Regions from separate parts of the Cryobacterium sp. TMN-39-2 genome, predicted to be linked through region 1. Evidence: predicted binding sites of a transcription regulator. Region 1 holds the regulator's gene; the other holds the start of a gene.
What was found. Region 1 encodes LexA, which represses DNA repair genes until DNA is damaged. Its sites were predicted from a motif close to TCGAACANNTGTTCGA; they were not measured.

Region 1 (15,164 bases):
ACCCTCACCCCGGCCGACTTCAGCCGCGGCGACTACGAGGCCCGCTTGGCCGCTCAGGATGCCGTGCTCGACCTGCCCCCGCTGCCGACCACGACCATCGGCTCGTTCCCGCAGACGAGTGATATCCGCCGCGCTCGCGCCCGCCTGGTCTCGGGTGAACTCGCATCCGCCGACTACCAGGAGCTCATGCGCGCCGAGATCGGCCGGGTCGTGCAGCTGCAGGAAGACCTCGGCCTCGACGTTCTCGTCCACGGTGAACCCGAGCGCAACGACATGGTGCAGTACTTCGCCGAGAACCTCGATGGCTTCACCGTCACCGAGAACGGCTGGGTGCAGTCCTACGGCAGCCGGTGCACCCGTCCGTCGATCCTGTGGGGCGACGTCCGGCGGCCGGCGCCCATCACCGTGGAGTGGTCCAGCTACACCCAGACCCTCACCGAGAAGCCGGTCAAGGGGATGCTCACCGGACCGGTCACCATCCTGGCCTGGTCGTTCGTGCGCGACGATCAGCCGCTGGGGGAGACCGCCCGGCAAGTGGCGCTCGCGCTGCGCGACGAGATCGGTGACCTCGAGGCGGCCGGTATCCGGGTGGTGCAGGTCGACGAGCCCGCGCTGCGCGAGCTTCTGCCCCTGAAGAAGAAGGACCACGCCGACTACCTGGACTGGTCGGTCGGGTCGTTCAGGCTCGCTACCGCGGGGGTCGCCGACCAGACCCAGATCCACACCCACCTCTGCTACTCGGAGTTCGGGGTCGTCATCGACGCGATACGCAACCTGGACGCCGACGTGACCAGCATCGAGGCCGCCCGGTCGAAGATGGAGGTCGTCGCCGACCTGCAGACCAGTGGCTTCGACCACGGCATCGGCCCGGGCGTCTACGACATCCACTCGCCGCGGGTGCCCGGTGTGGCCGAGATCACCGAACTTCTCGAGCGGGCCTTGCAATCGATCCCCGCTCGCCAGGTCTGGGTGAACCCGGACTGCGGGCTGAAGACCCGCGGGTATGCGGAGACCGTGGAGTCCCTGCGCAACGTCGTCGATGCCACCCGCGCGGTTCGGGCGACGCTGGTCTGACCTCGCTCGCTCTGACTACGCCGGCACAACACGAAGGCCCGACCCCTTGCGGGGTCGGGCCTGTTGTGTGCCTGGAGCGGTGCGGATCTAGACCGAACGCAACACCGCGACGACCTTGCCGAGGACCTCGGCGAAGTCACCCAGAATCGGCTCGAAGTTGGTGTTGCGGGGGAGCAGCCAGGTGTGGCCGTCGCGCTGTCGCAGCACCTTCACCGTGGCTTCGCCGTCGAGCATGGCGGCGACGATCTCGCCGTTCTCCGCGGTCTTCTGCTGGCGGATGACCACCCAGTCGCCATCGCAGATGGCGGCGTCGATCATCGAATCACCGACGACCTTGAGCATGAACAGCTCGCCCTTGCCCACCAGTTGGCGGGGGAGCGGGAAGATCTCGTCGATCTGCTGGTCGGCCATGATCGGGATACCGGCGGCGATGCGGCCGACGAGCGGCACCATCGCCGCATCACCCACCTGGATGCCGGACTGGTAGTCATCGGCGGCGCCGGGCGTGACTTCCTCTGAGGACTGAGGCAGCTCGATAAGCACCTCGAGCGCGCGCGGCCGGTGCGGGTCGCGCCGCAGGTACCCGCTCAGCTCGAGCTGGTGCAGCTGGTGGGTCACGCTCGACAACGAGGACAGACCAACGGCATCGCCGATCTCGCGCATGCTCGGCGGGTAACCGCGGTCGCGCACCGAACGCTGGATGACGTCCATCACAGCGCGCTGTTTGTCGCTCAGGCTCTTGCGGCGTCGCGTGCCGCCCTTGTCCCGAGGTGTGCTCTGTTGTGCCACGTTGACGCTCCTCTGGTTAGTCGGTTCGGGCTGGTGCTGGTGGGGCTCGTGCTCGCCGGGCTGATGCTCGTCGGGCTCATACTTCTCGGGCTCGGGCAGCAATGTCGGTGGTGTCTGTTTGAGTACAGCTACCCGATCGAAACTGTAGCCACAGAGCAGCGGTTCGTAGACATGCATTCGAGTGTGTTGCGGAATCTGTCTCCATAATATCCGGAAACAGGGTTGATTGTTCGAACACTCGAAGATATATTCGGAACATAGATTCGCATCTGGCCCTCCCGGCCGAGGGTCAGATGCGTTACCAGGAGGTTTGACATGAGCGCAGCATCTGCAGCACCGGACAACCACAGCCCGGCCACCCCGCCCACCACACACCTGCGGCTGACCCGCCGCGGGCGGGCCGTTTTCACGGCCCTCGCCGCAGTGCCCCTGGTACTCGGCGTCATCGGCATCGCCGTCAACGGCGGCATGGCCGCGGCAGAGGGTAGCGCGGGTATCGGCGCGGCCGCGTTCGACTACGTCACCATTGAGGCCGGCCAGTCGCTCTGGCAGCTGGCCGAGTCTGTCGCCCCCGGACAAGACCCGCGCGACGTGATCATTGACATCGTCAACCTCAACCAGCTGTCCTCCGAGGCCGTGCAGCCCGGCCAGCGCCTCGCCCTTCCCGCCGACTACTGAGCCGCCCAGCTCAGCCCGAGCCGCTCAGCCCGAGCCGCTCAACCCGGTGCCGCTCAGCCCGGAGCCGCTCGCCCCGCCCCGCCCTGCCTCGGATACGAGGGGTCGGCCGCGGGCGCAACTAAGCTTGTTCGGGTGACCAGCCTCGACGACCTGCCCCTGCGTGCCAACCTCCGCGGACAAATCCCTTACGGAGCACCCCAGCTGCACGTGCCGGTGGCGTTGAACGTCAACGAGAACACCCACCCGATCCCGCCCGCGGTCGCCGCCGACATCGCGGAGGCCCTGGCCGAGGCCATCCTCACCGTCAACAGGTACCCCGACCGGGAATTCGGCCAGCTGCGCGACGCCCTCGCCGGCTACCTCGGTCACGGTCTCACCCGCGACAACATCTGGGCCGCCAACGGTTCCAACGAGGTTCTGCAGCAGGTTCTGCAGGCCTTCGGCGGGCCGGGCCGGTCGCTGCTCGGCTACGCGCCGACCTACTCGATGTACTCGATCCTCGCCTCCGGCACCGATACCCGCTGGATCCCCGGCGGCCGCGACGCCGACTACGAACTTTCGCCGGAGACCGCCGCCCGCTGGGTGGAGGAAACCTCGCCCGACATCGTCTTCCTCTGCTCACCGAACAACCCGACCGGCACCCCGTTGTCGCTGGAGGCCATCGCGGCCGTCTACGACGCCACCCCCGGCATCGTTGTCGTCGACGAGGCCTACGCCGAGTTCGCACCGGACGGCACCGACAGCGCCCTCACCCTGCTGCCCGGCCGGGAGCGCTTGCTCGTGTCCCGGACCATGAGCAAGGCCTTCGCTTTCGCCGGCGTGCGGCTGGGCTACCTGGCCGCCGACCCGGCTGTCACGGACGCGCTGCGCCTGGTCCGGCTGCCCTACCACCTGTCCGCCCTCACCCAGGCGGCGGCCGTGGCCGCGCTCGCCCACACCGGTGAGATGCTCGCCATGGTCGACGACATCCGGGTGCAACGCGATCGCCTGGTGACCGAACTGACGAAGCTCGGCTTCAGCCCACTGCGCAGCGGAAGCAACTTCGTGTTGTTCGGCGGAGTCTCCGACCCGCACGCGATCTTCCAGGCACTCCTGGCCGAAGGCATCCTGATCCGCGACGTCGGTATCCCCGGCCACCTCCGGGTCTCGGCCGGCACCGAAGCCGAGACGAGCGCGTTCCTGGCCGCCATCGCACGGCTCCGCCCGATAGCCGAATAAACTAACGCCATGAGCAACGTCACGCCCTCGCCTCGCCGTGCCCACCTGCAGCGCGAAACGAGCGAATCGAGCATCGACCTCTCGATCAACCTCGACGGCACCGGGGTGAGCGACATCCACACCAGCGTGCCGTTCTACGACCACCTGCTCACGGCGTTCGCGAAGCACTCGCTGACCGATCTGACCGTGCACGCCAAGGGCGACATCGAGATCGATGTGCACCACACCGTCGAGGACATCGGCATCGTGCTGGGCCAGGCCATCAAGCAGGCCCTCGGTGACAAGGCCGGCATCTCCCGCTACGGCGACGCCCTGGTGCCGCTGGACGAAGCCCTCGTGCAGGCCGTCGTGGACATCTCCGGTCGGCCGTACCTCGTGCACACCGGCGAGCCCGCCGGATTCGAATTCCACCTCATCGGCGGGCACTTCACCGGCTCAATGGTGCGGCACGTTTTCGAGGCCATCTCCTTCAACGCCGCGTTGACCGTGCACGTCACCGTCCTCGGCGGCCGCGACCCCCACCACATCGCCGAAGCCGAGTTCAAGGCCTTCGCCCGAGCCTTCCGCCAGGCCAAGGCCTACGACCCGCTGGTCTCCGGCATCCCGTCCACCAAGGGCGCACTGTGACCTCGGTCGTCGTCCTGGACTACGGCACGGGCAATGTGCACTCGGCCGTTAAGGCGCTCGAACTCGCCGGCGCCGACGTCACCCTCACCGGCGACCGCAAGCTCGCGCTCGAGGCCGACGGACTCCTGGTCCCCGGCGTCGGCGCGTTCAGCGCCGTGATGGCGGCGCTGAACGACGCCCACGGCGGCGACATCATCGACAAGCGCCTCTCCGGCGGGCGGCCGGTGATGGGCATCTGCGTGGGCATGCAGGTCATGTTCGAACACGGCGTCGAGCGCGGCATCGACACCGCGGGCCTCGGCGAGTGGCCGGGAACCGTCACCGCCCTGCCGGCACCGGTACTGCCGCACATGGGCTGGAACACCGTCACGCCCGACCCCGACACCGTGCTGTTCCGCGGACTGGAAGAGGAACGGTTCTACTTCGTGCACTCCTATGCCGCCCAGGAATGGAGCCTCGACGTGATGCCGCCGTTCCCGGTTCCCCGCCTCACCTGGGCCGAGCACGGCGCCCCGTTCCTCGCCGCCGTGGAGAACGGTCCGTTGTCGGCCACCCAGTTCCACCCCGAGAAAAGCGGCGACGCGGGCATCCGGCTGCTGAAGAACTGGCTCGGCACGCTCCGCGACTAGACATTCCCCCGTCGGTCGCTCCATCGCGGCCGCACCAACACGAAAAGGTCACCACAGCACATCATGAGCGAGTTCAACAAGACCCCGAAGCTGGTCCTCCTGCCCGCCGTCGACGTCGCCGACGGCAAGGCCGTCCGTCTCACCCAGGGTGAGGCCGGTACCGAGACCAACTACGGCGACCCGATGGATGCCGCCCTCGACTGGGCGAACCAGGGCGCGGAGTGGATCCACCTCGTCGACCTCGACGCCGCATTCGGGCGCGGTAACAACACCGCTGTGCTCAAGAAGGTCATCAAGCAGCTCCGCGGCGTGAATGTGGAGCTCTCCGGCGGCATCCGCGACGACAAGTCGCTCGAAGCGGCGCTGAACACCGGCGTCAAGCGAATCAACCTGGGCACCGCCGCACTGGAGAACCCCGAGTGGGCCGCCAACGTGATCGCCCAGTACGGCGACGCCATCGCGGTGGGACTGGATGTGCGCGGCACCACCCTTGCCGCCCGCGGCTGGACCAAGGACGGCGGCGACCTGTGGCAGGTGCTGGAGCGCCTCGAAGAGGCCCGCTGCACCCGCTACGTCGTCACCGACGTCACCAAGGACGGCACCCTCAAGGGGCCGAACATCGAACTGCTGCGCGAAGTGATGGAGCGCACCCACCGCCCCGTGATCGCCTCCGGAGGTATCTCCAGCCTCGACGACATCGCCGCGCTGCGCGAACTGGTACCCCTCGGCCTGGAAGGCGCGATCGTGGGCAAGGCCCTCTACGCGGGCGCCTTCACCCTCGCCGAGGCGCTGGATGTCTCCGGCGCGTAACCTCGGCTCGACCGGTCGGCCTGACCCCGCCGGCGGCTCCGCCGGTGGGGCTGCCGGTGACACGTCCGCGGATTCGGCCGGCCAGCCCTGGGCGAACCGGTCGCTGGAGGACACCGCGTTCGCCGACGACGACGGCCTCGCGCCGCCCGCCCTGCTGCGTGCGCTCCGCCGCTTCCAGGCCCGCGAGACCGGCGAGGAGGACGTCGTCGACGCCTTCCGTTCGGCGCGCCTGCTGATCCCTCTGGTCACCGCCCTCGGCGCGGATGAGGCCGGCACCGTTTCAGACGGAGCCGCCGGCCCGCACGGGCTGCGGGTGGACAAGACCCAGGAACTGTCGATCATCACCGTGGCCGGCCCGGACGGCCGCGCGGTGTTCCCGGTGTTCTCCTCGGCCGCAGCCATGCACCAGTGGAACGCCCAGGCGCGCCCGGTGCCCGCCGACGCCGTGCGGGTGGCACTGGCGGCGGCCCAGGAGAGCACCGACCTCGTGGTGCTCGACCCCACCGCCGACACCGAGTTCGCGGTGCGCCGACCGGCGCTCTGGGCGATCGCCCAGGGCGCGCCCTGGACCCCCAGCTACGCCAGCCGCTCCGTCGCCGTGGCGTTCGAGGAGTCCATCGCGACCGAGCTGTCAGTGCTCTCCGTGAGCCTGACCGCGGGCGACCCGCAGTCGCGGCTGGCGGGGCCCGAACTGATCGTGCGCCTCGAACTCGTCGACGGGCTCAACCGTGCCGTCCTGGACGCCACCCTGGCCCGCCTCGCGGCGCGCTGGGCGGCCAACGATGTGATCGCCACCGGGGTGGACTCCCTGCGGGTGCAGCTCGTCGCCTCGGCCTGACCCTCCACGCCCGCCGCCCGCCCGGCCCATCCGTCACCCGCAGAAACAACAGATAAGAGCGGCTTCCGAGCCGATGTCGGGGGTATCGGTAAGGATGGGTAGATGACGGAGATCCTCCAGCGCCTCTCACCGGCCACCCGCACCTGGTTCTCCGGCGCGTTCGATGCGCCCACCGAGGCCCAGCTCGGCGCCTGGGACGCCATCTCCCGCGGATCGCACACCCTCGTCGTCGCCCCCACCGGGTCGGGCAAGACCCTGGCCGCGTTCCTCTGGGCCCTCGACAAGCTGTACTCGACCTCCACGACACCGGTTGAACAGGATGCGGCCGCCGCGCCCACTGGCACCCGGGTGCTGTACATCTCGCCGCTGAAGGCTCTCGGCGTTGACGTGGAACGCAACCTGCGCGCCCCGTTGGTGGGCATCGGCCAGGCCGCCGAACGGCTGGGCCTGGCGCCGGTGCGGGTGACCGTTGGCGTGCGCAGCGGCGACACCCCCGCCGCGGACCGCCGGGCGCTCGTGAAGACACCGCCAGAGATCCTCATCACCACCCCCGAATCGCTCTTCCTGATGCTCACGTCCGCCGCCCGCGAGTCCCTGCGCGGCGTCGACACCGTCATCATCGACGAGATCCACGCCGTCGCGGCCAGCAAGCGCGGCGCCCACCTCGCCGTGTCCCTCGAACGCCTCGACGCGCTCCTGGCCACCCCCGCGCAGCGGATCGGCCTGTCCGCCACGGTGCGGCCGGCGTCTGAGGTGGCCCGGTTCCTCGGCGGTCAAGCACCCGTGGAGATCGTGGCGCCCAAGAACGAGAAGCGGTTCGACCTGCGCGTCGTGGTGCCCGTGGACGACATGACCCAGCTCGGCGCCGTGCCCGCCTCGGAGGGCGCCACCTCCGCCGCGGCCCCGCAGACCGGGTCGATCTGGCCGCACGTGGAAGAAGCCATCGTGGACGCCGTGCTCGCGCACTCCTCCTCGATCGTGTTCGCCAACTCCCGCCGCCTGGCCGAACGGCTCACCGCCCGGTTCAACGAGATCTACAGTGAGCGGCTCGCCGCGGCCGAGGAGGCCGAGCTGGTGCTCGCGGGCGGCCCGGACGCCGGGGGAGCGGCCGGTGCCCAGGCCGGCGCAGCATCCGCTGCCCGAACGACCGCCACCGCACCGCCACCGCGGCCGCCCGCCGAGCTGATGGGCGGCAGCGGCCAGACCGAAGGTGCCGAGCTGCTCCTCGCCCGCGCCCACCACGGCTCGGTCAGCAAGGAACAGCGGGCCATGATCGAGGACGACCTCAAGTCCGGCCGGCTGCGTTGCGTGGTGGCCACGTCGAGCCTGGAACTCGGCATCGACATGGGCGAGGTCGACCTGGTCGTGCAGGTGGAATCGCCGCCGTCGGTGGCCAGCGGCCTGCAACGCGTGGGCCGGGCCGGCCACCAGGTCGGCGAGGTGTCCAGGGGCATCATCTTCCCCAAGCACCGGGCCGACCTCATCCACGCCACCGTCGCCGCCGAGCGGATGGTGTCGGGCATGATCGAGTCGCTGCAGGTGCCCGCGAACCCCCTCGACATCCTCGCCCAGCAGACCATCGCCGCCGTCGCGCTCGAACCCATCGACGCCGAGGAATGGTTCGACGCCGTACGGCGCAGCGCCCCGTTCGCCACCCTGCCCCGCTCCGCCTACGAGGCCACCCTCGACCTGCTCGCCGGACGCTACCCGTCCGATCAGTTCGCCGAACTGCGCCCACGGATCATCTGGGACCGCGACACCGGCCTGCTCACCGGCCGGCCCGGCGCACAGCGCCTGGCCGTCACCAGCGGCGGCACCATCCCCGACCGTGGCCTGTTCGGAGTCTTCATGGTCGGCGGCGACCAGCCCACCGGCCGCCGGGTCGGCGAGCTCGATGAGGAGATGGTCTACGAGTCCCGCGTCGGTGACGTCTTCGCGCTCGGCGCCACGAGTTGGCGCATCCAGGAGATCACCCACGACAGGGTGCTCGTGCTGCCCGCGTTCGGCGAACCGGGCCGGCTGCCGTTCTGGAAGGGCGACGGCCTGGGCCGGCCCGCCGAGCTTGGCGCGGCCATCGGCGCGTTCCTCCGCGAGGTGTCCGCGCTCACGCCCGCGAAGGCCCGAGCCCGCTGCCTGGCCGTCGGCCTCGACGAACGGGCGGTCACCAACCTGCTGGTCTTCCTCGACGAGCAGCGTGCAGCCACCCGCTACCTGCCCACTGACCAGACCCTGGTCGTCGAGAGGTTCCGCGACGAGCTCGGCGACTGGAGAGTCATCCTGCACTCACCGTTCGGCCTCACCGTGCACGCCCCGTGGGCCCTGGCGGTCGGCGCGCGGGTGCGGGAACGCTTCGGCATCGACGGCGCCTGCGTCGCCAGCGACGACGGCATCGTCGTGCGCATCCCCGACACCGAGGCCGAACCGCCCGGCGCCGACCTCTTCGTCTTCGACCCCGACGAACTCGAGCAATTGGTCACCGACGAGGTCGGCGGCTCCGCCCTGTTCGCCTCCAGGTTCAGGGAGTGCGCCGCCCGGGCGCTGCTGCTGCCCCGGTACCGGCCGGGCAGCCGCTCACCGCTCTGGCAGCAACGCCAGAAAGCCGCCCAGCTGCTCGACGTGGCGCGCGAATACCCGTCGTTCCCGATCATCCTCGAAACCATCCGCGAATGCCTGCAGGATGTCTACGACCTGCCCGCCCTCGTGGCCCTGGCCAAGCAGGTGGCCAGCCGCGCCATCCGCCTGGTGGAGACCAGCACCGACTCGGCCAGCCCGTTCGCCAACGCCCTGCTCTTCGGTTACGTCGCGGCGTTCATGTACGAGGGCGACTCGCCGCTGGCCGAACGCCGGGCCACCGCCCTCTCGATCGACTCCGGCCTGCTCGCCGAACTGCTCGGGCGGGTGGAACTGCGGGAGCTGCTCGATCCCGTCGTGATCGACCGTACCGACGCGGAGCTGCAGCGCGTGGCCCCCGACCGCCGGGCCAAGGGCCTGGAGGGCGTGGCCGACCTGCTCCGCGGGCTCGGCCCGCTCACCGTGGCCGAGGTCGCCGCCCGACTGCAAGCCGCGACCGGCGTGGCCGAACGGAGCGAGCCGGCGGATGCGGTCGGTGAGTCGGAGTCCGACGGCGCCTCCGCCCCGCCCGCAGCCGGCGAGGCCGAGGCGCGTGCACACCTGGATGCGCTCACCGCCGCGCGCCGCGCCCTCAGGGTGGGCATCGCCGGCGAGGAGCGCTGGGCGGTGATCGAGGACGCCGGCCGGCTGCGTGACGCCCTCGGCGTTCCGCTGGCACCGGGCATCCCGGAGGCCTTCACCGAAAGTGTGAAAGACCCGCTCGGCGACCTGGTCAGCCGGTACGCCCGCACCCACGGCCCGTTCACCACCGCCGATGTCGCCGCCAGATTCGGGTTCGGCACGGCCATCGCCTTGGGCGCCCTGCGCCGCCTGGCGGATGCCCGCAGGATCGTCGAGGGCGAGTTCCGCCCGCACGGCAGCGGCAGCGAATGGTGCGACGCCGAGGTGCTGCGGCGCCTGCGGCGACGCTCGCTCGCCGCGCTCCGACACGAGGTGGAGCCTGTCGACCAGGCCACCCTCGGTCGATTCCTGCCGGCCTGGCAGCACGTGGGTGGTAAGTTGCGTGGTGTCGACGGCGTGGTCTCCGTGATCGAACAGCTCGAGGGCGCTCGCATCCCGGCCTCCGCCTGGGAGACCCTGATCCTGCCCGCCCGGGTGAGCGACTACAACCCGGGCATGCTCGACGAACTCACCAACGCCGGCGAGGTGCTCTGGGCCGGCGCCGGAACGCTCGCCGGCAACGACGGTTGGGTGAGCCTGCATCTGGCCGACACCGCCCCGCTCACCCTGCCGGTGCCCACCGAGCTGGACACCACGGCGCTGCAGCGGGAGATCCTCGCCACGCTGGGCGGTGGCGGTGGTTACTTCTTCCGGCAGCTGGCCGATTCGGTCGGCAGCCAGGACGACGGTGCCCTCGTCGACGCGCTGTGGGACCTGGTCTGGTCCGGACTGGTGAGCAACGACACCTTCGCCCCGGTGCGCTCGCTGGTCTCCGGCGGCAAGACCGCGCACTCCACCCGCCGGGCCGCACCGCGCGCCCGGCTGCACCGCGGCCGCGCCCTGCCCCGGCCCAGCCTGCCCAGCCGGCAGGGCCCGCCCACGGTCTCCGGCCGCTGGTCGATCGTGCCCGTCGCCGACACCTCGGCCACCCGTCGCGCACACGCGTTGGGCGAGACCATGCTCGAACGCTACGGCGTGGTCACCCGCGGCGCCGTGATGGGCGAGAACGTGCTCGGCGGCTTCGCCCTGGTCTATAAGACCCTCAGCGGCTTCGAGGAGATGGGCCGCTGCCGCCGGGGCTACTTCGTGGAGGGCCTCGGCGCCTCCCAGTTCGCCACCGCCGGCACCATCGACCGGATGCGCGGCTACGTCGACCAGCGGGAACGCGCCGAACGCGGCGACAGGTCGGTATCCGCCGCGGTGACTCTCGCCGCCACCGACCCGGCCAACCCCTACGGCGCCGTGCTGCCCTGGCCGGCCCTGCCCGAGGGCACCGGTCACCGGCCCGGCCGGAAGGCCGGCGGCCTGGTGGTACTCGTCGACGGGCACCTGGTGCTCTACGTGGAGCGCGGCGGCAAGTCGATGCTGGTGTTCGATCCGGCCGCCGCCGTTGACGGCGAGACCGGCGAGACCGGTGCGGGTGCCACCGAAGACGCTCCCGCACCCGCCGCCGCCGCGACGCCGCGTTCGGCTCCGGCGACGGCACCTGCCTCCCGCGCGGCACCGGGCACAACGGGCACCCCACGACCGGCGGCATGCGAGACCGTGCTCGCGGCGACCCGGTCGCTGGCCGCGACCGTCACCGCCGGGCGGGTGCCCAAGCTCGCCGTGGAAACCGTGAACGCAGAGTTTGTGCTCGGCACCACCGTGGGCGACGCGTTGCGCGCCGCCGGCTTCACCGAGACGCCGAGGGGGCTGAGGCTCAGTGCCTGAGGGTGACACCGTCTACCGCAGCGCCCGCAGCCTCGATGACGCCCTGCACGGCGCCACCCTCACGCGCTGCGACATCCGGGTACCCGCCTTCGCCACCGTCGACCTGACCGGCCAGACCGTGCACGAGGTCATCAGCCGCGGCAAACACCTGGTGGCGCACGTGGGGGAGACCAGCATCCACTCGCACCTGAAGATGGAGGGCACCTGGCACCTCTACCGGCACGGCACCAAATGGCAGCGGCCCGCATTCCAGGCCCGCATCGTGCTGGAGACCGCGGACTGGGTGGCCGTGGGATTCGAGCTGGGCACCCTCGAGCTGTTTCCCACCCCGGAGGACGAGCAGCACCTCGGCTATCTCGGTCCCGACTTGCTCGGCCCGAACTGGGACGCCGCGGAGGCCGTGCGCCGGCTCCGCGCAGCCGGGGACAGCGCAGCCGGTGACAGCACGGCCGGAGACAGCACTGCCGAAGACAGTGCAGCGGGGGACCGGCCGGTGGCGGTCGCCCTCGGCGACCAGCGCAACCTCGCCGGGCTCGGCAATGTGTACGTCAACGAACTGTGTTTCCTGCGCGGGCTGCTGCCCACCCGGCCGATCGCCGAGGTCACCGATGTCGACGGCCTGGTCGCGCTGGCGCACCGGCTGATCACGGCCAACCGGGACCGTTCGGAGCGCACCACCACCGGCAACCTGCGCCGGGGCGCGCGCACCTTCGTCTACGGGCGCGAACGGCAGCCGTGCCGGCGCTGCGGCACAAGCATCCGCAGTGGCCGGCTGGGCCGCAGCGAACTCGAACAGCGGGTCACCTACTGGTGCCCGCGCTGCCAAACCTGAGCTAACTGTTGCCCGTCCGGACAATTGTGCCCGGCGCACCGGACGCACATGTCCGATTCGGCAACAGTTGCGGGGGAGGGAGCTAGTTGACCGGGCCGGTGAACTTCTCGCCGGGGCCCTGGCCGATCGGGTCCGGGATGCTCGACGCCTCGCGGAACGCCAGCTGCAACGACCGCAGCCCGTCGCGCAGGCTCCGCGCGTGCATGTCCGAGATATCGGGGGCGGATGCCGTGATCAGGCCGGCGAGGGCCGTGATCAACTTGCGCGCCTCATCCAGGTCGATCTGCGTGTCGGGGTCGTCGGCGAGGCCCACCTTGACCGCCGAGGCGCTCATCAGGTGCACCGCCGCGGTCGTGATGATCTCCACCGCCGCCACATCCGCGATGTCTCTCGTGGCCTGGCCGGACTGGTCCTGATCGTAATTGTCGCTCACTGGTTTCCTCTGCTATGCTTACCCGGGCTCCGAGATGAAAGTCTCGGTACGAAAGTGGATAATCTCCCACCCGCGCTTGACCGCTTCATAAAGGTTACCGGGTTGTTTGCACTCCGCCGTCGCTCGCTGGTTTCCAGCTTGCACGGTAGATAGGGTGCCGTACGTGGTTGATGAGTGACGGAACAAGGAAATGTTCCAGATCCCAGGAATTGCGCGCGCGATTGTCTCCTCTTCGTCTCCGGACGACATCCGTTGTCAGGCTGTAGCCACGATGCTTGAGTAGAGGAGAGACGCATCAGCGATCCCCGTACAAATGACCGTATCCGCGTCCCCGAAGTCCGTCTCGTTGGTCCCAACGGCGAACAGGTTGGGGTCGTGGCGATTGATGTCGCCCTGCGCCTGGCACAGGAGGCTGACCTCGATCTGGTCGAAGTAGCCCCCACGTCCAAGCCGCCGGTCGCGAAGATCATGGATTACGGCAAGTTCAAGTACGAAGCTGCGCAGAAGGCGAAAGAAGCCCGGCGCAACCAGGCGAACACGATCCTCAAAGAGGTTCGTTTCCGTCTCAAGATTGATAAGCACGACTACGAGACCAAGCGCAAGCGCGCCGAAGGCTTCCTGAAGGCCGGCGACAAGGTCAAGGCCATGATTCTGTTCCGTGGCCGTGAACAGTCCCGTCCCGATCAGGGTGTACGTCTGCTTCAGAGATTTGCCGAGGATGTCGCGGAATTCGGTTCTGTGGAATCGAGCCCGACCATCGACGGTCGAAACATGGTCATGGTGATTGGCCCGCTGAAGAACAAATCAGAGGCCAAGGCAGAGGCCAATGCACATAGAGCTGCAGATAAAGCAGCCAAACAGGAGGAAAAGAATGCCTAAGCAGAAGACCCACTCTGGGACAAAGAAGCGTTTCAAGGTCACTGGCTCCGGCAAGATCATGAAGCAGCAGGCCGGACTTCGCCACAACCTCGAGGTCAAGAGCACGCAGCGCAAGTCCCGCCTGAACCAGGACCAGGTTCTCGCCAAGGCCGACGTCAAGGCCATCAAGAAGCTTCTCGGCCACTAGGCCCCGTACCCCTAAAGGAATTAGAAAATGGCAAGAGTAAAGAGGGCCGTAAACGCCCACAAGAAGCGTCGCGTAATCCTTGAGCGCGCCCAGGGTTACCGCGGTCAGCGTTCACGCCTGTACCGCAAGGCCAAGGAGCAGGTCACTCACTCCCTCGTCTACAGCTACCGTGACCGTCGTGCACGCAAGGGTGACTTCCGTCGCCTGTGGATCCAGCGCATCAACGCTGCGTCCCGTGCGAACGGCCTGACCTACAACCGCCTCATCCAGGGCCTCGCCCTGGCCGGCATCCAGGTTGACCGTCGCATCCTCGCCGACCTCGCCGTCACCGAGCCCGCCACCTTCGCGGCCATCGTTGAGAGCGCCAAGGCAGCACTGCCCGCTGACACCTCCGCAGCCAAGGTTGCCAAGTAGTCACACCTGCTTGTTTCACGGGAGCGACCATCACTGATGGTCGCTCCCGTTTTGCGTACCCGGCGGCGCATTAGATGGCCGGGGTGCCCGGCACCTAAACTGAGTGCATGCTAGATAACCCCCGATCTCCTCGCGTGCGTGCCGTCGCGAAACTTGCGAACCGAGCCGCCCGCTCCGAGACGGGACTGTTCCTCCTCGAGGGTCCGCAGGCCGTCTCCGAAGCCCTCACCTTCCGCCCCGAACTCGTCGTGGAGTTGTACGCCACTCCCACGGCCCTCGAGCGCTACACCGAGATCGGCGATGCCGCGGTCGCCGCCGGCGTGGACGTGGAATTCGTCACCGAACAGGTGCTCGAGACGATGGCCGACACCGTCACCCCGCAGGGCTTCATCGCGGTGTGCCACCAGTTCCCCACCTCGATCAAGAAGATCTTCGCCAACGAGCCCAAGCTCATCGCCATCCTCGAAGAGGTGCGCGATCCCGGCAACGCCGGCACCATCATCCGGGCAGCGGATGCGGCGGGCGCCGACGCCGTGATCTTCACCGGCCGCAGCGTGGACCTGTACAACCCCAAGGTGGTGCGCTCCTCCACCGGTTCGATCTTCCACCTGCCCGTCGCCGTTGGCGTCACTCTCACCGATGTGCGTGAGCGGGCGAAGTTCGCCGGCATGCAGATCCTCGCCGCCGACATCAAGGGCGACGACCTGCTCGCGGCCCGCAATAGCGGCCTACTTGCCGGGCCCACCGCGTGG
Region 2 (15,164 bases), on a different contig from region 1:
GGGCCAGCGCGGCGATGCCGACGGCGCTCGCCACGACGACGAACACCGGGGAATGGGTCAGCAGCAGGCCGAGCAGGGCCAGCGCTATCGAGGCGGCGGCGCGGCCCGGTCGTACGGAGCGGGACCGCAACTCGATAATGAAGCTGATCGCGGCGATCAGGGATACCAGGCCGAGGGCGTTACGCGACCCGAAAACGCCCTGGATGGGGCCGAGCATGGTGATGTTGCCCTGCACGCCGAGGAATGCGATCGGTAGGTCCAGGAGCAGTCCGGAAAGCACTTCGAGGGCCAGGGACAGCCCGAGGAGCAGCCTGAGCACATCGCCGGTGGCTCGAACGATCTGAATGGTGTCGCGCACCAGGGCGACGTAGATCGCCAGGAACGCGAAGGCCAGCTGGTAGGCGACGCCGCTGACGGTCTGCAGCGCATACCCGCTCCACAGCACCGACAGTGCGCACCAGACCAGGAAGACCAGGATCGACAGGGGCAGCAGGCCGTGCCATTCGATGCTCTGCCGCCGGGCGATCATGGAGGCTGTCGCGAGCACGACCAGACACACCAGCGCGGCGAGCAGGCCCGGCCAGCCCATCAGGCTGCGCAGAAGGTGTGTTGAAAAGGCGAACCCGAGGATCAGGTGAGTGAGGGTGGCGCTGAACCGCGGCGATGCGAGCACCGCGGTGATGGCGTCGGGAACGTAGGGGGGCCGTGCGGGGCCGGTCATCGCCGGCCCAGGCCGAGCAGCTCCGCGTCTGCGCCGGCGCGCTTGGACCGCACGGCCAGGATCACGAGAAGCACCCAGCCGGATTCGACGAGGATCCGGCTTTCGGCCAGGCTCTGCGCGAGCAGCGCCACCGTGAGCAGGAGGGGCAGGATCGAGGAGACGGCGTAGGTTTCAGTGTCGGCGATGCCCAGGCGGGGCCTGTCGACGGCCAGGAACCAGGACCGCCACAGGGTCGAGAGGGTGAGCGCGGCGAAGATGATCAGGCCGAGGATGCCCAGTTGGAGCCAGACATCCAGCCAGGCGTTGTGGGCCTGCAGGTATTGCACGCCCTTGCGCACCGCGAGGCCGTCGAAGGGTTCGACCCACGGTACCCAGTAGCTCACCCAGCCCCAGCCCACGAGGGGGCGTTCGCCGGCGAGATCGATGACCCGGCCCCAGATGTCGAAACGTCCGGTCAGGTCTTCGCTCTTGCCGAGCATCGAAAGCAGTGCGGGCGAGAACGCGACGAGCCCGACCACCACGGCGGCCAGGACCGCGGCGGCGCTCAGGTAGAGCGGGCGCCGGCCCATCGGCGGCAGCCGACGGGCCCACAGCGTGAAGAGCAGGGCGATGGTGACGGCGAGGAGGGCGACGGACACTGTGGCCGACCGGGTCAGCCACAGCATGATCAGGGCCACGGTCACCCAGGCGATGCCGCGGCCGCGGGCCACGGTGCCGGCGAAGAGCTGCACGGCGAAGACGATCAGTGCCAGCAGGGCGATGAAGCCGAGCAGGTTGCGGCTGGCGACGATGCCCTCGATCGGGCCGCCTTCCAGCAGCAGTCCGCGCGACCAGTAGAACGCGGCCGGGATCTTGCCGGTGTATTCAACCCAGAACGGGAGCACCGCGTGGCCGATGAACACGGCGACGACGACCTCGAAGAGTATCGAGAGGCCGAGGATCCACCGCAGGGCGACCGCGAGTGTGCGCAGGAGCTCGGCCCAGGTGAGGCACAGCGCCAGGAACAGGGCGGTGATCGTGGTGATCCACTGCAGGGTGATACCGATCGCGCTCGCCCCTGGGTACGCCGACCAGGCGAGGGACACCGTGGCGACGAGCATGAACGCGGCCAGGGACTTCGGGAAGCCGCGCCAGGTCCACTCGGGCTTCAGGGAGACGAGGAGACCGATGCTGCCGACCAGAATGAACACGGCGATGGCGCCGAAGCCCCACCAGCCGAGCAGGTTTCGCCAGAACTGGCCGGCCAACACGCTGAAGAACACCAGGGTCGCGAACAGGCGAACTGTGAGGCGGCTCTGAACGGCGGGCATGTGTCTAGGGTACTGGGGCGACCTCCTCTCAACCTGCCCCCATCTTCTGATACCCTCAGGGGTATACCGTCGTGCCCCGCTCTCCGTTCCGAAGGGACCCCACATGACCGACATCTCGGTTACCGAACTCGCAGCCCTTTCCGATCCCGTCGTGGTCGATGTGCGCGAACCTTACGAATTCGAGGCCGGTCACGCGGCCGGTGCCATCCCCATTCCCCTGGGTGAACTGAGCGAACGGCTGGACGAGGTACCGCGGGACAGCCCCGTCTACGTCATCTGCGCAGCCGGAGGCCGAAGCCTGCAGGGCGCGGCATTCCTCGAACGCAACGGAGTCGAGGCCGTCAACGTGACCGGCGGCATGAACGCCTGGCAGCAGGCCGGCCTGCCCACGGCGCTGGACGGGATCCGGTCATGACCGAGTCGACTCCAGTGGCGACGGTCATAACCGACGACCAGCGTGCCGTGAACCAGAAGAAGGTGCTCAACCGGCTGCGTCGCGCGCAGGGGCAGCTGAGTGCGGTCATCACTGCCGTCGAGGCCGGTGGCAGCTGCAAGGATGTCGTCACACAGCTGGCCGCGGTGTCGAGCGCTCTCGACCGGGCCGGGTTCACGATCGTCTCCTCGGCGATGCGGGATTGCATCGCGGACCCCGACAACGCCGAATCACTCACCGTGGACGAGCTGGAGAAGCTCTTCCTCGCCCTGGCCTGACCTGACCTGACCTGACCTGACCTGACCTGACCTGACCTGACCTGACCTGACCTGACCTGACCTGACCTGACCTGACCTGACCTGACCTGACCTGACCTGACCTGACCTGACCTGACCCGGCACCCACGAGTTGAGGTGCCGTGGCTACTCGTTTTGTCGTCGGGTTTTGGGGTTGTGGGCGCGGTGTTGGGGTGGTTTTCGCCAGGTGCCGGTGGGGTCGATCCACTGGGGGGCTTTGACTTCGGGCATGCCCAGGACCATGCGGATGTGCCATCCGGAGGTGTCGATGTTGTGGTGGTGATACCAACACAGCAAAACCCCGTTCGAGACGTTGGTGGGGCCGCCGTTTTGCCACGGTGTCACATGGTGCACTTCGGTCCATTGCGGTGGGCAGGTGCAGCCCGGGATGATGCAGCCGCCGTCTCGGGCGGTGATCGCCCTGCGTTGCAGCGGGGTGAAGCACCGGACTTTATCGCCCAAAGCGAGGACGGCGCCGGTGCCGCCGAAGAAGATCGGCCGGAAGCCGCCGTTGTCGACCATCTGATTGATCGTCTTCATCGAGACGGGGCCCTCGACGCCGTCGATCCAACCAACCCCGACCCCGTTGATCAGGTCGGTTGCGTTCACGTGCACCATCACCGTCGGCGGCATCCCGCCCATGGTCGGGATGCGGGGGTCTTGGGCGACCTGGACGAGGATGCCGCGGAGAATATCGGCACGTTTCTGACCACCGTCGCGTTCATCGAGGATCTCGCCGGGCACGAGTTCGCCGGCCTCGATGCGCTGCTGCTCGTCCGCGGACGGGAACGCGGGGGCGCTGCGCGCGGACTGGAACGTATTGAACAGGTTCTGCATGATGCCCTTGAGCTCCGGGGTCACCCCACCGCGCAGCGGGTGCAGGCCTTGGCTGAGCTTGCCGAACGAGAACGTGGACTTGGCCTCGAAAACCGCATCGCTCGGCGCGGCGCCGTCCGGGTTCAACACCGCCTGCCACGTCGCCGCCATCTCCCGAATCCGGTCCGGCGGGAAGGTGAACCCCGCCGACGCACCCAAACGCCGGACCGGCCCCGCGCAGACTATTCCGGCGCCGGCGCCGGCCTCGGCGTCATCGGTGGCGGTGACGGTGGCGGTGGCGATGTCGCCGGGGCCGGGGGTGCGGCCGAACACGGACCCGGTCGCGGACTCCACCAGCTCGGCCTCACCACCGTCCACCAGCGACTGGTCGGCATCGAAGCGGCCGTGCACCTTGTAGTCGGCCAAACCCTTCACGATGTTCTCCGCCGCGTCAAGACCGATCTCCCCGGCCGCTAAGGCTGCGGCCACGAACGGGAACTCGGGCTCCAGGACCGTGCCGCCCAACATCCGCGGTGCGACCTTCTCACCCAGGGCCACCCGCCGTTTCATCTCCGGACCAGACATGCCCGTCAACCGAATCAGCAAATCCGTGGGGTGCGAGGTGCCCAACCGCCACGCCAACGACTCGGAACCCAACCCCGTACGAGCCCGGTAACCCACCACGGTCGCCGTGGCCACCCGGGCCGCATCCACCGGCCGACCGGTCCGCTCGACCATCTGCGTCAACGCGACCACCTCCGGGTCACTCAACGCGTTCACATCAATGGAGTCCATCACCGCCATCACCGTCCGCGCCGCATCATCCAGAGCCTGGAGCTTCTGACCGAACGCACCGGTATGCGCGCGCTGCACCCCCAGCAACTCGGCCGGATCCCGCCACTCAGGCCGCGGCTTAGACGGACCCCGAGTACGGCCGGCAGTTCCACCTGCAGCGGCGGCCTTCATATCGGTGGTGCCGCTCAAACTGTGGACATCCGGTGCGGGGAGGGGATCCGGACCGGCCAGGCCCGTATTCCAGTCGTGCAAGTTCGACCCGGTGGGAGAAGTTCCCGTCGGTGCGGTGGAGCCACTATCCAGCTCGTCGTCCATACCCCCATTCTCTCACGAATCGTAACTATATGCGAGGAAATGTCAGTAAAGTTTAGATGGAAATCGAATACATTTCTGCACTGAAAAAGGTTGACTCACGGGGTCTCGGCGGGCTCGACCGACGAGACGGGCGCGTTCCGAGAACTCCTGACGGGCTCGGCTTCGGCGACGCGCCCGACGGCGGCGGGGCTAGTTGAACCCGGCGCCGCCCTCGGCGAGGAAGGCGAGCCGGCGCAACGTCTCTTCGTTTCGGATCTTGATGGCCGGTTCACGCAGGAAGGAGGGGGCGAACCGGGCGGGGCCGGCGGTGGCGTCCTCTGTGATGCGTACGACGCATCCGTCGCCGCGAGCCTTCACATCCAACGCCACGTGGGCCTCACCGAGCGGCCAGCCACGAGCCTTGAACAGCGCGTGCCGGGGTGGATCCCACTCCAGAACCGACGTGGTGTCGTCGATCAGGGCGGGCCAGACGCCTACAGAGTGGTAGATGACGCTTCCTGCGATCGGCCACGCCGGGTCGACGTCCCGCATCCGGGAGGCCCCGACGACCCAGCTCGGGTATAACCAGCCGTCCGCCAGAACGGCGAAGACGCTTTCGGGCGGGCAGTTCATGGTGCGATGGTTAACGGCCACGGTGTCACCTATTCCTGATTGGTCGGGGAGAGATCGGGGGCGGTGCGCACCCCAAGGTCGTGACGAAGAGCGCTGAGGGCGGCGTGCCAGCCGGCCAGGCCGTGCACGCCCGGGCCCGGCGGTGTGGACGACGAGCAGAGGTAGACGCCGTCCAGGGGAGTGCGCCAGGGGTCCGGCGAGAGAACCGGCCGCCGCACGAGTTGGGTCATGCTCACCTCGCCGGCGGAGATGTCGCCGCCGATGTAATTGGGATTGTGCGCTTCCACGCTGGACGCGCTGCGAGCGGCGCTGGCCAGGATGGTGTCGCGGAACCCTGGAGCAAAGCGCTCGATCTGGCGCACGATCGCCTCGGTCTGGTCGACGGCGGAGCCGCGCGGAACATGGGTGTACGCCCAGAGGGTGTGCTGACCGGCCGGGGCGCGACTGGGGTCGAGGCCACTGGGCTGGGACACGAGAACGTAGGGTTCCTCGGCGTGCCGGCCGCGCGCGACGGTGTTCTCGGCTCGCCGGATCTGCGCCCGGGTGCCGCCCACGTGCACGGTGCCCGCCGCCCGCAGTCCGGCCGCCTGCCACGGCACCGGGTCGGACAGCGCGAAGTCGACCTTGGCGACGCCGTTGCCGTATCTGAAGGCGCGCAGCCGCCGCGCGTATGCGGCGGGCAGCTCGCCCTCGGCGAGGCGCAGCAGCGCCCGGGGCGTCAGGTCGAGCATCACCACGCGGGCCGGCGGCAGGTCGCTCAGCCGCCGCACCTCGGTTGACGTGACGATCTCGCCGCCGTGGGCGAGCAGGTCGTCGACCATCGCGGTCACGATCGCGCCACTGCCGCCGACGGGGATCGGCCAGCCGCCCGCGTGCGCATAGGTGGCGAGAGTGAGGCCTGCGCCGGCGGTGGCGATGCTCGGCAGCGCCCTGATCGTGTGCGCACTGACGCCGGTGAGCAGGGCTGGCGCCGTCTCCCCCGCGAAGCGCAGGTCCCAGAGGGGGCTGCCCTGCTCGAGAGCCCGCAGACCGAAGCGCAGCGCGGTTTCCGGATGCCTCGGCAGCCGCAGGAGCTGCGCACCGGTGAACTCCGCCACCCGCTCGGAGTGTGCCACCAGGGGAGCGAACAACCGGATCCAGGCCGCGCCGTCCCGGCCCAGCTCGGCGGCGGTGCGTTCCAAGCTGCGATAGGCCAGCCCGGCGGTGCCGCCCGGCAGCGGATGCCCGTAGGAGACCTCGGGGACGACAAGTTCGATCCGGTCCGCGAGCCCGAACCGCTTGAAGAACTCGGAGGCCAGCGCGAGCGGGTGCACGGCGGAACAGACGTCGTGGTGGAAACCCGGCAGGGTCAGCTCCGCGGTCTCGGCGCCGCCGCCGACGGTCGCGGACCTCTCGTAGACCCGCACCGAGAGGCCGGCCCTGGCCAGCGTGACCGCGGCAGCGAGCCCGTTGGGGCCGGAGCCGACCACAATCGCGTCCACCTCAGGCGCTCCCCGCCGCACGGTGACCATCTAACGGACCGTGGCCTGCGCCCGGCCGGAGCGGATCCTCGTGAAGCGACGCTGGAATCCCCACTGGGTGACCCGCAGCATGGCCTCGATCACGATGGCCTGGCTCATCTTCGACTCGCCGGCCTCCCGCTCGCGGAACTCGATCGGGAGCTCTACGACCGAGCGGCCCTGATCGAGCACCCGCAGGGTCATATCGACCTGGAAGCAGTAGCCCTTCGACGACACGTCCGCGAGATCCATCGCCGCGATCGTCGCCGACGAGTAGACCCTGAAGCCGGCGGTGACGTCCTTGAGCGAGAGACCGAGCACCAGGCGCGCGTAGGTGTTCCCGCCTCGGCTGAGCAGCTGCCGGTGCCGCGGCCAGTTGACCACGCTGCCACCGGGCACCCACCGGGAGCCGACGGCGAGGTCGGGGGCGCCGGGTTCGTCGGAGGCGACCCGGCCGATCATGTCGGGCAGGCGCTCCGGCGGATGTGAACCATCGGCATCCATCTCGATCAAGAACTCGTAGCCTCGCGCCAGTCCCCACATGAAGCCCAGCACGTAGGCGGAGCCCAGGCCGAGCTTGCCGGTGCGGTGTTCGACCTTGATGCGGTCGTCAGCCTCGGCCATCCGGTCAGCCAGGGCGCCGGTGCCGTCCGGGCTGCCGTCGTCGACAATCAGCACGTGTGCAGCGGGCGTGGCCGTCAGCAGGCGAGACACGATCTTTTCCAGGTTCTCGAACTCGTTGTAGGTCGGGATGATCACCAGACTTCCGGCGCCGCGGGCCGCTTCTGAGGTTCGCATGCGGGAGAGCTTAGTTCGCCAGTATGACTTTCTCGTCCGAAGTCCCGGTCAGGGCCAGCCGGACCCGCCCGGACCGGTCAGACGAACGCGGCCAGACCGGTGATGCTGCGGCCGACGATGAGGGTGTTCATCTCCTGGGTGCCTTCATAGGAGTAGATCGCCTCGGCGTCGGCGAAGAACCTGGCGATGTCGTAGTCCAGCACGATGCCGTTGCCGCCGAACAGTTCACGGCACCACGACACGGTCTCCCGCATCCGCGACGTCGTGTACGACTTCGCCAGGGCAGAGTGCTCGTCGCGCTGGGTGCCGTCGTCGAGCATCTGGGAGACCCGCACCACCATGCCCAGGCTGGCCGTGATGTTGCCCAGGCTCTTCACGAGCAGGTCCTGCACAAGCTGGTGGCCGCCGATCGGCTTGCCGAACTGCACCCGTTCCACGGCGTACGCCGCCGCGGCCTCGTAGGCGCCGATCGCCAGTCCCACGGCCGCCCAAGACACCTCGGCGCGGGTGAAGCGCAGCACCTTGGCGGTGTCGCGGAACGAGTTCGCGTTCTGCAGCCTGTTGTGCTCTGGCACCAGAACGTTCTCCAGCGTGATGTCGGCGTTCTGCACCGAACGCAGGCTGATCTTGCCCTCGATCTTGGTTGCCGTGTACCCGGCGGTGTCCGTGGGCACGATGAAACCCTTGACGGCGCCGTCCGCGGTGTCCTTGGCCCACACGATGGTGATGTCGGAGAAGGTCGCATTGCCGATCCAACGCTTCTGCCCGTTGAGCACCCAGGTGTCACCGTCCAGGGTCGCGGTCGTCCGCAGCCCCTGCGCGGAGTCGGAGCCGCTCAACGGCTCGGTGAGGGCGAAAGCGCCGACGACGTCACCCGTGGCCAGGCGCGGCAGCCAGAGGGCCCGCTGCGCCGCCGACCCGCAGGCGGCGATCGATCCGGCGACGAGACCGTTCTGCACGCCGACGAAGGTGGCAACGGATGCGTCCACCCGGGCCAGCTCGAGCGCCACGAAGCCACGGAACACCGCGGAGTTCGGGAACGGCCGGGTCTCCTCCCAGCCGAACGAGTACGCGCCGAGGGCGCCGAGCGGCCTGATGATCTCGGACGGGAACTCGGCCCGCTCCCAGCATCCGTTCACGACGGGCCGCACATCCGCCTCGAGATACGAGCGGATGCGCGCGAGCGCGGCCTTCTCGTTCTCCGCGAGGAGGTTCTCGTACCCGAAGAAATCACTGCTGAGCGGTTCGAAAGTCATCTGGCTCCCTTGCACTAGATGCCGGCCGCGCGAGCGCGTTGACCGGGACGTTCAGCCTAGAACTCTGCGCCGGGCGAAGGAAAGCGGTTGGTAGTTTGGTCTAAACCTCGAGGTTCAGGAGCCAAGCATGTTTGTGGGCATCAGCAACACACCGCGCGATTACGCCTGGGGCTCGCCGACAGCGATCGCCGACCTGCTGGGCCGGCCCGCATCCGGCGGCCCCGAAGCCGAGCTCTGGCTCGGCGCCCACCCCGGTTGCCCATCGGTGATCGCCGACCCCACCCTCACCGGGGGAGCGGCCAACCTCGCCGAGTGGATCGACCAGGACCCGGCTTCCGCGCTCGGTTCCGCGCACGCCGGGCAGGCACGCCTGCCCTTCCTGATGAAGATCCTCGCCGCCCACGGCCCGCTCTCGCTGCAGGCGCACCCGTCACCGGCCCGCGCCGCGGCCGGCTTCGCCCTCGAGAACGCGGCCGGCATCCCGATCGACGCGGCCGACCGCAACTACCGGGACCCCTTCCACAAGCCGGAGATCATCTTCGCGCTCAGCGACACCTTCCAGGCCCTGTGCGGCTTCCGCGACCCGCGTCAGATCCGCTCGATCCTCGCCGAATTGCGCGCGTTGGACGCCACCATGGACGATCCCCAGCCCGCGGCCCTGCTCGGCCTGGAAAACCGTCTGATCGGCGACGACGCAATCCACGACGTCGTGGACTGGCTGCTGCGCGACGGTCGCGGCGGCGACACCGGCGAGGTGTCCTGGCTGGTCGAGCGGGTCGTGGCCCTCGCCGAGCAGGCCGCGTTCCTGATCGACGGCGGCGCGAGGGTGAGTTTCGCCGCCGAGTTCGACACCGTGCGCTCGCTCTCGGCCGCGTACCCGGGCGACCCCGGCATCGTCATCTCCCTGCTCACCAACCTGGTGTCGCTGAAACGCGGCGAGGTGCTCTTCCTGCCCGCCGGCAACATCCACGCCTACCTGTCCGGCCTCGGCGTCGAGGTGATGGCCGCGTCAGACAACGTGCTGCGGGGCGGCCTCAGCCCCAAGCACATCGACGTCGACGAGCTCCTCGACGTTCTCGACTTCGCGCCCCTGCCGGTGCCCTACCTGGCACCGGAGCCGCAGGCTGACGGCGTCGCCGTGTACAGGCCCGACGTGCCCGACTTCGAGTTGGCGCACATCTCTGTGCCGGCGGATGCGTCCGCCACAGCATCCGGCCCGGCCGGCGTGCCGATGCGGCAGCTGGCGCTCACCGGACCCGGCATCGCGATCTGCACGGCCGGCCGGTTCATGGTCGCCGGTGCGGGCTCGTCGATCTCGCTGGCCAGGGGAGAGTCGGTCTACATCACACCGGACGAGGGAACGCTCACCTTCGCGGGTTCCGGCGAAGTCTTCCTGGCCACCACGCCGTAGTCCGGCCCGCCCGGAACCATGCCGGCGTAGTCTGGCGCGGTCCGGCGCCGGCCGAAGGTGCGGCGATACGCCGTCGGTGTGGTCTGAAGACTGCGCACGAAGTGGTGCCGCATCACACTCGCGGCCCCGAATCCGGTCTGCGCCGCGATGAGGTCGAGGGTCTCGTCGGTCTCCTCGAGCAGTTGCTGGGCCAGGATCAGGCGCTGCCGGTTCAGCCAGGCCGTCGGTGTGGTGCCCAGCTCGGCCCGGAACCGGCGCGCGAAGGTGCGCGGCGACATCAGCGCGCGCCTGGCGAGCTGGTCGACGGTGAGGTCCTGGTCGAGGCTCTGCAACATCCAGTCGGTGATCGTGGCGAAGGAATCGCTGCGCTGTTCGGGGATCGGCGCCTGGATGAACTGGGACTGACCGCCGTCACGCTGCGGCGGCACCACCATGCGCCGGGCGATCACGTTCGCAGCTGCGGCGCCGAGTTCCCGGCGCACGACGTGCAGTGCCGCATCGATGCCGGCGGCGGTCCCCGCGCCGGTGACCACGTGATTGTCGTCCACGAAGAGCACATCGGGGTCGACGGTGGTGTTCGGGTAGGCCAGGGCGAGGGCCTCGGCGTACATCCAATGAGTGGTGCTGCGGCGCCCGTCCAGGATGCCGGCGGCGCCGAGGATGAACGCGCCGCTGCACACGCTGAGCACCCAGGCGCCCCTCTGCTCGGCCTCACGCACGACGCGGAGAACGTCGGGGTGGATCTCGCTGCCGGCCTCGTAGGCAGGGATCGCGATGAGGTCGGCGTCCGCCGCCGCGGTGAGGTCGTCGCGCACCACGATGTCGAAGCCGATCTTGGTGCGCAGGGCGCCCGGCACCGCCGTGACGACGTGGAAATCGAAGGCCGGGCCGCCGTGTTCCGACCTGTCGATACCGAATACCTCGCAGATCACCCCGAACTCGAAGGGGGCCATGCCGGGGATGGCGACGCAGACAATCTTCTTCAGCATAAGGTCCTCGGAGACGATGGCAGGAATGTGCGGGTAAACGGCAACTCTGCCACTCGTGGCAGAAAGTCGCAAGACCTACCGTTAGTGCCATGATCCTGTTTCTGAGTGTACTGCTGGCCCTCTCCATCTGGGCCGTGGCGGCGAGCATCGTCACCATGCGCTCCGACGGGTACGGCGAGGCCGAACTGGCACGCCGTAACCGGCATCCCGAACCGTTCCCGCGCGGGCGATAGTGTGGTCTGAAGCGGCAGCACACGGTTGCCCGGAGAGCGCAGGGGCACCACATGGCTTGGCTTGTAACCGGAGGGGCCGGCTATATCGGCTCCCACGTCGTCCGCGCGTTCCTCGCCGAGGGCATCGAGGTCGTCGTCCTGGACGACCTGTCCAGCGGGCACGCTGACTTTGTGCCGGCCGGAGTTCCTTTCATCAAGGGAACCCTGCTCGACACCGAGCTGCTGGCGAAGACCTTCGCCGAGCACCCGATCAGTGGCGTCGTGCACGTCGCCGGATTCAAGTACGCCGGTGTATCGGTGTCCCGCCCGCTGCACACCTACGAGCAGAACGTGACGGCGACCGCCCTGCTGCTCGCGGCCATGCAGGAGGCCGGCGTCGGCCGCATCGTCTTCTCCTCGAGCGCCGCCGTCTACGGCACCCCGTTCACCGACCTCGTCACCGAAGAGACCGCGAAGAGCCCCGAGTCGCCGTACGGTGAGTCCAAGCTGATCGGTGAGTGGCTCCTGCGCGATCAGGCCGTCGCCGCGGGACTGGCGCACACCTCGCTGCGGTATTTCAACGTGGTCGGCTCCGGCAGCGCTGACCTGCGCGACACGAGCCCGCACAACCTCTTCCCGATGGTCTTCGAGGCCCTGATCGACGGTCGCACCCCGCGCATCAACGGCAACGATTACCAGACCGCCGACGGCACCTGCGTGCGCGACTACATCCACGTCGCCGACCTCGCGATCTCGCACGTCGCCGCAGCCCGGCGGCTGGACGCCGGCCTGACGATCGCCCCGGTCTACAACCTCGGCAGTGGCGAGGGCGTTTCGGTGGGCGAGATCATGAGCACGGTCGCGGCCGTGACCGGAATCCCGTTCAGCCCGGAGATCGGCCCGCGTCGGTCCGGAGACCCCGACCGCATCGTCGCGTCGGGCGAGATGGCCGCGCGCGACCTGGACTGGCAGATGCGACACACCCTCGAAGACATGGTGCGCAGCGCCTGGGAATCCCGGCAGGCATCCACCGTCTGATCAACGACACGATTCGGGCATAGTGGGCGAGTCTGAACTCTCCAGCCCGCATTGAGGGTTTACGATCCGCGACTTGACGGATGTGAACTACACCGGTGTAATTAGTTCTAGCGCGAAAACGTGCGTGAGCTGATGGGTGGAGGCGATATGACGTTGTCTGAATATCGTTCTGGGGTACCTGAAGACTGGTTCGTCGATCCCGTACGCCTCGGCGTGCCCGGCGTTCGCAAGGATCCGACGATTGTGGAGGGCGCGGACGACAATCCGCTCGCCTGGCAGTCGGACTCCCTGTGCGCCCAGACCGACCCGGAGGCCTTCTTCCCGGAAAAAGGCGGCTCCACCAGGGACGCCAAGAAGATCTGTGCGTCCTGCGAGGTACGCCCCCAGTGCCTGCAGTACGCCCTTGCCAACGACGAACGCTTCGGAATCTGGGGCGGACTGTCCGAACGTGAGCGACGCAAACTCCGTAAGCGGGCGGGCTGAGCCCGATCCGCGGAGCGAGGCCGGACGGCCGGATTCAGGGCGCGCCTGACCGGTTCAGCGATCTTCACCGATAACCGACCTAGGCTGTTCCCGATATGCAAGCCAGAGTCACCGCCATCATCGTCGCCCGTAACGGCGCCTCGCACCTCGAGCGAACTCTCGAGGCCCTCCGCCGCCAGACCCGGCAGCCCGACACGGTCATAGCGGTTGACTGCGGTTCCAGCGACACCACCTCGGAACTGTTGGCTGCGTTCGGGCCCACCCATCTCATCTCAGCGGATTCCGACCTGTCGTTCGGTGCCGCCATCAGCGCCGCCACCCGGGTGATGAGTCCTCCAGCCGGCGACCACGAGCTGCTCTGGCTCCTCGCGCAGGACAGCGCTCCGGAGCCCGGAGCCCTGGAGAGCCTCATCGGTGCACTGGAGGTCGCGCCGTCAGTGGCGGTGGCCGGGCCCAAGGTCATGGAGTGGGTCGCCGACGACTACATCCACGACTTCGGCGAGTCGATGACGCCGTACGGCGCCACCGTGACGCTGGTCGAGAGTGAACTCGACCAGGAGCAGCACGACGGCATGAGTGATGTTCTGGCCGTCAGCGCCGGCGGCATGCTCGTGCGCCACAGCGTCTGGGACAAACTCGGCGGCTTCGACCCCGCGCTTCCCATCGTCGACGACTCCCTCGACTTCTGCGTGCGCGTACGCCTCGCGGGCCACCGCGTCTCCGTGGTCGCCGCCGCCAGGGTCAGCTCGGCCGGGGACGGCGTTGCCGGCCCCGACGGTTCCTCCCGCGGCCGGGCCAGTCGTCGCCGGGCGCGCGCCGAACGGTCCGCTCAGCTGCACCGACGGCTGGTCTACGCCCCGGCCTGGGCGCTGCCGGTGCACTGGATCTCCCTGATCCCGCTCGCCTTCCTCCGCGCCATCGGAAACCTCCTGCGCAAGGAACCGGGGTCGATCCTCGGTGAATTCGCCGCCGCCTTCGCCGCCGCCTTCCAGGGCGGCAGGGTGCTCACCGCTCGGCGGCGGCTCGCCGCCACCCGCACACTCGCCTGGTCGTCGATCTCCTCCTTGCGCGTGTCGGCCGCCGAAGTGCGCCGTCGGCACGCCCTCACCAGGGAAGCTGCCCTCACCGGACTCCGCGGGGACCGCCCGGAAATCCGGTTCTTCGCCGGCGGCGGGGCCTGGACCCTGCTCGCCGCCGCCATGGTCGGCGTCGCCATCCTGGCACCGCTGATCGGAGCTCAGTCGCTCACCGGCGGTGGCCTGCTCCCGCTCTCGTCTACTGTCGGCGACCTCTGGGCCAACGTCGGCTATGGCTGGCGGGACATCGGCCTGGGCTTCACGGGGGCGGCTGACCCGTTCGCGGTGGTGCTCGCCGTCCTCGGCACCATCACCTTCTGGTCACCGTCCTTCGCGATGGTCCTCGTGTACCTGTTGGCCCTCCCGCTGGCCGCCGTCGGCGCCTGGATGGCCGCGACCCGAGTGACCCACCGGGGTTCGATCCGCGCCGTGGCCGCCGTGCTGTGGGCGCTCTCGCCTACCTTCCTCACCGCTCTCGCGGCCGGCCGGCCTGCCGCCATCATCGTGCACCTGCTGCTGCCGTGGCTGTTTTTCGCCGGTTTCGCCGCCGCGCGGTCCTGGTCGGCATCCGGATCGGCCGCTCTGCTGTTCGCCGCGATCGTCGCCTGCGCGCCGTCCCTCGCTCCGGCGCTGCTGGTGGGCTGGCTGATCTGCGTGCTCGTCAGCGGCCGCAGCGTGATGCGATTCGTGGGGATCCCCCTGCCGGCGCTCGCGCTGGCCATCCCCCTGCTGTGGGACCAGGCGCTGCGCGGCAACTGGTTGGCGTTGCTGGCCGATCCCGGTGTTCCGGTGCCCACGGCACCCGTGCCCACCTGGCAGTTCATCCTCGGCTTCCCGGCCGGCGATTTCGGTGGCTGGACCCAGCTGCTGCCGCTCTGGGGCGGCGACGCTGCCGTGGCCGGCTACCTGGTTCCCTTGCTGTTGATCCCCATGGCCGTCCTGGCCCTGATGGCGTTGCTCCTGCCCGGCGCCCGCGGCGCAGCGCTCGCGCTGGTCACCGCCCTGCTCGGGCTGGGCACGGCCATTCTCGCCGGTTCTTTGTCGGTGGCGGAGCTCGGCTCCCAGGCGGTGGGCATCTGGCCCGGCGCCGGACTCAGCCTGTAC

Region 2: E3O57_RS16940 (HNH endonuclease signature motif containing protein) is a predicted target of LexA. The motif match lies at 4,750-4,765, and genes of this name have one in related genera.

Annotation. Positions count from the first base shown of each region.
Region 1 covers NZ_SOFX01000012.1:20,305-35,468, reverse strand. The annotation lists gene metE (5-methyltetrahydropteroyltriglutamate--homocysteine S-methyltransferase) at 1-1,074, shown strand, start outside; gene lexA (transcriptional repressor LexA) at 1,162-1,785, opposite strand; gene E3O57_RS04515 (LysM peptidoglycan-binding domain-containing protein) at 2,179-2,541, shown strand; gene E3O57_RS04510 (histidinol-phosphate transaminase) at 2,674-3,759, shown strand; gene hisB (imidazoleglycerol-phosphate dehydratase HisB) at 3,769-4,386, shown strand; gene hisH (imidazole glycerol phosphate synthase subunit HisH) at 4,383-5,015, shown strand; gene priA (bifunctional 1-(5-phosphoribosyl)-5-((5-phosphoribosylamino)methylideneamino)imidazole-4-carboxamide isomerase/phosphoribosylanthranilate isomerase PriA) at 5,079-5,825, shown strand; gene E3O57_RS04490 (SseB family protein) at 5,809-6,663, shown strand; gene E3O57_RS04485 (DEAD/DEAH box helicase) at 6,766-11,667, shown strand; gene E3O57_RS04480 (DNA-formamidopyrimidine glycosylase family protein) at 11,660-12,499, shown strand; gene E3O57_RS04475 (DUF1844 domain-containing protein) at 12,582-12,932, opposite strand; gene infC (translation initiation factor IF-3) at 13,227-13,811, shown strand; gene rpmI (50S ribosomal protein L35) at 13,804-13,998, shown strand; gene rplT (50S ribosomal protein L20) at 14,026-14,412, shown strand; gene E3O57_RS04455 (RNA methyltransferase) at 14,520-15,164, shown strand, end outside.
Region 2 covers NZ_SOFX01000045.1:12,649-27,812, reverse strand. The annotation lists gene E3O57_RS16960 (O-antigen ligase) at 1-721, opposite strand, end outside; gene E3O57_RS16955 (O-antigen ligase) at 718-2,031, opposite strand; gene E3O57_RS16950 (rhodanese-like domain-containing protein) at 2,135-2,446, shown strand; gene E3O57_RS16945 (metal-sensitive transcriptional regulator) at 2,443-2,742, shown strand; gene E3O57_RS16940 (HNH endonuclease signature motif containing protein) at 2,887-4,686, opposite strand; gene E3O57_RS16935 (SRPBCC family protein) at 4,876-5,319, opposite strand; gene E3O57_RS16930 (NAD(P)/FAD-dependent oxidoreductase) at 5,328-6,809, opposite strand; gene E3O57_RS16925 (polyprenol monophosphomannose synthase) at 6,810-7,595, opposite strand; gene E3O57_RS16920 (acyl-CoA dehydrogenase family protein) at 7,673-8,851, opposite strand; gene manA (mannose-6-phosphate isomerase, class I) at 8,979-10,262, shown strand; gene E3O57_RS16910 (GlxA family transcriptional regulator) at 10,190-11,251, opposite strand; gene E3O57_RS18815 (hypothetical protein) at 11,341-11,484, shown strand; gene galE (UDP-glucose 4-epimerase GalE) at 11,536-12,501, shown strand; gene E3O57_RS16900 (WhiB family transcriptional regulator) at 12,649-12,984, shown strand; gene E3O57_RS16895 (glycosyltransferase family 2 protein) at 13,080-15,164, shown strand, end outside.